Regions from separate parts of the Ornithinibacillus liuyingii genome, predicted to be linked through region 1. Evidence: riboswitches for the same ligand, from Rfam matches in the RefSeq annotation. Region 1 holds a riboswitch; the other holds the start of a gene.
What was found. Region 1 has a riboswitch for S-adenosylmethionine ahead of ACSKT4_RS04100 (cyclase family protein). Riboswitches for the same ligand answer to the same signal wherever they lie in the genome.
Positions count from the first base shown of each region.

Region 1 (3,218 bases):
CATGCTTGATCATAGAACATGAGCATGAGTAAGGTAGATAGGATGAGATTTGCTTGTATAAATGGAATGAATTCCATGATAAAAGGCTTTAATCGCTTCTTCTCCTTTAGCAACCGATATCCGACTATTAAAGTGGCATTATATAACATGATTCCTAGATAAAAAACATCTACCGGTACGTTTAGCGCTGCCAGCAAAAGACCGGCGAACACACTGATTGCTATATACGAAAACCAGACAAAAAGACGGGATGATCGCTTCAAAGCAAAGTAAGCATATATGGGGAGAATGAATAAGGTGCCGATTGCCCCAAATAAAAATTTCCCCTCTCCATAAAAGGAGAAATAACTTCCAAATAGCTCAAAGTAGCCTACGGATACAACGATAATTGGTAAAAACAAGCTACCTAACACAAGAAATGCAAATGCTGTTTTCGTTATACGGAGAATACGACTAGTTAAGCCTGCCAATCCATAAAACAAAATAGCAACCGTTGAGATTAGTCCTGTTTTAGCCCAAGCACCAAGTGTATCCCATGTACTCGTTGCAAGAACTAATCCCCCTAAAAGTAATAGGATCACACCGAGATTCAAGCCCCAGGTAATATTGCGATCCCTCACCTGTTTATCTGATAACGTCTTCTTCTCCTTCCTAATCGGCTTCGTTTGAACAGCTTCTTTTTTCGGCGCTAAGCTTGTAGGTTGAGGTGTGATGGTGACTGCTGGTTCTTTCTTTGACTGTTCCTGCTTTACCGTTTCCTGCCTGATTTGGTTCACTCGTGATATATTTTGATAATATTTAGAATGTGCATGAACAATTTTGGCTGCGACATTCATATTGATGTATCGCGCCTTCACTAATTGATGAAGTTCCTCGCGAACGATTTCTCTCTTTTCATCCGGACTAAGTTGTGTCATAGAACACCCACCTTTTGATTTCGATATACTCATCATACCAATAACAACAAATGGAATCATTATAATTTTTTAATATATAGAAAATTATAGCTTGACATGCTCTTTGGAGCGATGTAGAGTGAATAGTAACAATTAAATGACCGATTCTTATCCAGAGAGGTGGAGGGACTGGCCCTTTGAAGCCTCGGCAGCGGACTCATTTTGAGTACTGTGCCAATTCCAGTAGCATTTGCTAGAAGATAAGAAGAGCACCTAACCTAAATTTGTTTAGCCTCTTCTTATTTATAAGAAGAGGTTTTTTGATTGTTTACTAAATAAATGAGGTGAGGAAATGACAAACGAAATCCGGAACAACACAAATGAAGTTTTAAGAGCTATTGAACAATTAAAAGAAAAAGAGTGGGTGGACCTAACTCATGCCTTTGGTCCCGATTCACCACATTTCTCTGCATTTGAAGCAGCTGAATTTAAACCCTTATTTACCCATGATGATGGTTTCTTCGCGCAAAGCTTTACCTTCCCAGGGCAATATGGTACACACCTGGATGCACCAATCCATTTTTTACGGGACAGAAGATACCTAGAGGATTTAGACTTAAAAGAACTTGTGTTACCTCTTGTCGTCATTGATAAATCAAAGGAAGTTGCTACGGATAACGACTTTACGCTATCTACAAGTGACATTCTAGCATTTGAAGCTGAGCATGGTCTAATTGAGGCAGGAAGCTTTGTCGCGCTAAGAACCGATTGGAGTAAACGTTGGCCTGATCACGGCTTATTCGAAAATAAAGATGAAGATGGCAACGCCCATGCACCTGGTTGGGGACTAGATGCCCTGAAGTTCCTATTTGAAGAACGTCAAATCAAGGCTATCGGCCATGAAACTTTTGATACAGATTCTGCGGTAGATTACCGAAAAAATGGAGCACTAGTAGGCGAATATTACGTGCTGGACCAGGATACTTACCAAATAGAGCTGCTTACTAACCTAGATAAGGTACCTGCTAAGGGCGCCGTAATCTTTAATATCGTTCCAAAAGCAAAAGGAGCATCCGGATTCCCCGTACGGTCTTTTGCGTTATTACCATAGAAAGTAACTAACAGCTTTGTTAAAAGAAATAAAACTAGATGTAAATCCCACTATAAACGAAAAGAAAGAAGGAATTAATATGACTACTAAAACATTTCAAGCGCCATTTCGAGCTGACCATGTAGGGAGCTTACTACGCCCGGAAAATCTATTAAAAGCAAGAGAGAACTATAAGAATGGTAATATTTCCAAAGCAGAATTAAGAGAAGTAGAAAACAAGGAGCTACAGCGTATCGTGGATAAACAAATTGAAGTCGGGCTTGAGCTAGTAACCGATGGAGAATTTCGTCGCTCATGGTGGCATATTGATTTTCTTGAAAATCTAAATGGATTTGAAGGCTATGTGCCGGAAAGAGGAATTCCGTTTCAAGGCGTGGAAACAGAACCATATGATGTTCGCAATATCGGCAAAATCTCCTTTAATGAGGATCATCCATTCCTTGAAGACTTTAAATTATTTAATGAACTAGTAGCTGGTCGTGCCGTTGCAAAGCAAACGATTCCAAGTCCTAACCAATTATTCCATCGTGGTATACGAAACACGGCGGTTTATCCTACTGTCGAGGAATATACGAAGGATGTTATCCAAGCCTACCGGGATGCGTTAAAGGCCTTTTACGATATCGGTGTCCGGTATATACAATTAGATGATGTTTACATTGCTGGTCTGAATGCAGATAGTCTAGTAGCATATGAGCCTGAACTCTCGCGCGAAGAATTAATTGAGCTATCCCTTCATGTCGTCAACAGTGTATTAGAGGATAAACCAGATGATTTATATGTCACCACCCATCTCTGTCGGGGAAACTATGAATCTAGGTGGGCATTTGAAGGTAGCTATGCACAGATTGCCCCAACATTATTCGCAAAAGAAAAGGTGAATGGATTTTTCCTAGAGTATGATGATGAACGTTCTGGTGATTTCAAGCCATTAGATTACATCCCTGAAGGTGGCGCATGTGTTGTATTAGGTCTTGTTACTTCAAAGTTTGGTGAATTAGAAGATAGAGAAGAGATAAAACGTCGTATTCAAGAAGCCAGTCGTTATGTTCCACTAGAGCAGCTTGCACTAAGTCCACAGTGTGGATTTTCTTCTACACATCATGGGAATAAGTTAACCGAAGAACAGCAATGGGCGAAATTGAAATTTATTGTGGATATTACGAAAGAGGTATGGGGATAAAATAGGGGGACTCTCCCCCCCTATTTAT
Region 1 covers NZ_JBPWOS010000002.1:241,515-244,732, reverse strand. Annotated here, with positions in the region: gene ACSKT4_RS04105 (hypothetical protein) at 1-917, opposite strand, end outside; SAM riboswitch class I at 1,062-1,163, shown strand; gene ACSKT4_RS04100 (cyclase family protein) at 1,249-2,007, shown strand; gene ACSKT4_RS04095 (5-methyltetrahydropteroyltriglutamate--homocysteine S-methyltransferase) at 2,087-3,190, shown strand; gene rbsK (ribokinase) at 3,211-3,218, opposite strand, start outside.

Region 2 (3,218 bases), on a different contig from region 1:
CCATGGTAATAGGCAAAGTCTCCTAGCCCCCCAGCACCGATAACACCAGCTACTGCTGTATACCCAATTAAGGCAATTGCAGTAACCGTTATTCCAGAAACAAGAGCAGGCATAGATTCTGGCAATAACACTTTAAAAATAATGGTTTTTGTTCTAGCTCCCATTGCCTGTGCTGCTTCAATAACGCCTCGATTTACCTCACGTAACCCAATTTCTACTAACCTTGCATAAAACGGAGCTGCACCCACTATTAACGCAGGAAGAGCCGCGTTTGGTCCCCTAATCGTGCCAATCAAGAAATTAGTAAATGGAATCAATAACAATATTAAGATAATAAAAGGAATGGCTCGAAATACGTTAACAATTGTTGCTACAATAAAATTCAACGCTTTGTTTTCCCATAGTCCACCTTTGGAGGTTAAATAAAGTAAAAGTCCTAATATTACTCCAAAAATAACAGTCCCTACTAAGGCTAAAAGGGTCATATAGAACGTTTCGCCGGTTGCCACTAGTAATTTCTCTATTACTACATTAGGAAATAATTCATTAGGCATGGGTTAAAACCTCCACTTCTACAGTGGTTTTTTCCGTAATAAATTGGATTGTATTGTTTATTTCACGGTCACTTCCGTTAATTTGTACTACTAGGGTCCCATAAGCACCAAGTTTAGTTTGAGTAATTTTTCCTTGAAGAATATTTACTTCAATTTCAAATTCCTTAGATAACTGACTGATTAATGCTTGGTTTGCAGAATCGCCGACGAAATGTAAACGAACAACCCTTCCACTTGTATAAACATCTAATAATTGACTCAAATCACCATCTGAGTCACCCATCACTTGTTCGACAAATTTCTTAGTAACGGGCTGCTTCGGTTTTAGGAACACATCTAACACATCACCCTGCTCCACAATCTTTCCTTTTTCCATCACAGCAACTCGGTTACAAATTTTCTTGATAACATGCATTTCATGGGTAATTAATATAATGGTAAGTCCTAATCTTCCATTAATATCTACCAAAAGGTCTAATATGGAATCTGTTGTTTCTGGATCTAATGCAGAGGTTGCTTCATCACACAATAACACCTTAGGATTATTCGCAAGTGCTCTTGCAATACCAACTCGCTGCTTCTGCCCACCACTTAATTGAGAAGGATACGCATTCTCTCTTCCAGCAAGTCCCACAAGCTCAATTAGTTCCTTTACTCGATCTTCTCTCTCTTTTGCAGGAACTCCAGCAATCTCTAATGGAAATGCAATATTTTCACGAACTGTACGTGACCATAGAAGATTAAAATGCTGAAAAATCATACCAATATCCTGTCTAGCAATTCTTAGTTCATTCTTCTTCATTGCCGTTATATTTTTGCCTTGAATGGTTACCTGACCAGAAGTAGGGTCTTCGAGACGATTTAGCAAACGAATAAATGTACTTTTTCCCGCACCACTATAGCCAATCACACCAAATATATCACCATCTTCAATGGTTAAACTTAAGTGATCCACTGCTTTGATTTCTTTCTGATCAAAGCGAAATACTTTAGTCAGATCTTTAATAGATATCATTCCATATCCCTCCTCTTTCTATGATGTACTAATTTCGGAAATGCATAAATACAATCGTATTTATATCACGTAATGGTAAGAATTGATTTTGCCCTTCCCAAATAAAAAACGCCTTTCTGTAAGAGAACAGAAAGACGTAATAGTAACTATTAAATCCTAACGTTCCCTCATCTTTCAAAGCCAATTGCTTTGTAGGACTTGGCACCTTTTTCAAACACGAAAGTTTGAAGGTTGCCGCGGTATCATAGGGCCTTTCCCTCCACCGCTCTGGATAAGAGATTTACATTATTCAATTTTTCAACAGAATTTACTATATCATCAGTATATAGACGTGTCAATAAAAAAATGCAATACAATTTATTTTTTATCTCGAAATAATTCTGGTTGATATTCTAAAAGGTAACGATATATATTCCCAGTGGATTGAAATGCATAGATTTTTTCTTTAATATCATGACCCTTTTTTATGACAAGACAAGGAACACTTTCGATTTTATTGTCTTGCATGAAATCAGGATACAAAGAGGCATTCATTTCATAAAATATGTTCTCCTGATGCACCGCTTCTATCTTATCTAACATTGTCCTGGCTATGTGGCAAGTACCACAAAAAGGGGTATATATATACAGTAAATATTCTTGTTGTTCAAGAACTTCTTTGGAAATCTCGTTCAATTTATCACCTACTTGAAAGCTAGACTAAATAATGGGGATTAACAGCAATTTGCTTACCAAGTAGAAGCATTGCTAAAATTCGTTCTGGGGTAGCAGCTACTTCTCGATACTCACTACTAACATAAATATGCTCTGCATGTGGTAACTCAAGGGAAAGTTGTTTCCGAAGCTTCATCCCAGATTTGTCTTCATCAACAAAGATATAAACATCCTTTTCATCCAACTGATAGGTTTCTAGCATTTCATCAAAACGTTCTATATCAAACGTTCCATTCGTACAAATAATTGTAATCTGGTCATTAATAACTTTCTCAAGTTGCCTTTTATCCGTTAAACCCTCAACAATTATAACACGTTCAGTTTGATGTGAAATCATGGTAGATCCCCCTCATATGATTAGAGCGTAAGGCGTCCAAACACAAACAGGTGAACATATTCTCAATAGGGACTGACGCCTAGAGCTGGATATTTTTGAAATGAAAACTGACTCTTTTCCGTAAAGCTTGGAAAAAAGTCAGTTCTTAGATGTTTAACATATTATTCTTGTTCGATTAGTTCTTTATATGCCTCAGGCGAAAGTAGATTTTCTAGTTCAGATTCATCACTAGGCTCGATGACAATCATCCATGCACCTTCATATGGAGCTTCGTTTACAAGCTCAGGGCTATCCTCTAAATCTGTATTTACTTCGACAATTTTCCCACTAATAGGCGCATATAATTCAGACACTGTCTTTACAGACTCAACGCTACCAAAAGGCTCATCAACTTGTATCTCATCTCCAACCTCTGGAAGCTCAACAAATACGATATCTCCTAATTCGTCCTGTGCGAAGTCTGTTATCCCTACACGAACAGTGTTACCTTCTTTTTTTACCCATTCATGTTCTTTTGAATATAATAAGTCGTTTGGTAAGCTCACGTAAAATCCCTCCGAATAATTGGTTGTACATTAACTATACAATCTATTATAGA
Region 2 covers NZ_JBPWOS010000012.1:55,013-58,230, reverse strand. Annotated here, with positions in the region: gene ACSKT4_RS15790 (methionine ABC transporter permease) at 1-554, opposite strand, end outside; gene ACSKT4_RS15785 (methionine ABC transporter ATP-binding protein) at 547-1,569, opposite strand; SAM riboswitch class I at 1,734-1,847, opposite strand; gene ACSKT4_RS15780 (thioredoxin family protein) at 1,927-2,244, opposite strand; gene ACSKT4_RS15775 (toprim domain-containing protein) at 2,264-2,620, opposite strand; gene gcvH (glycine cleavage system protein GcvH) at 2,782-3,165, opposite strand.
Region 2: linked by a shared signal. The riboswitch ahead of ACSKT4_RS15785 (methionine ABC transporter ATP-binding protein) and the one ahead of ACSKT4_RS04100 (cyclase family protein) in region 1 are both predicted to bind S-adenosylmethionine.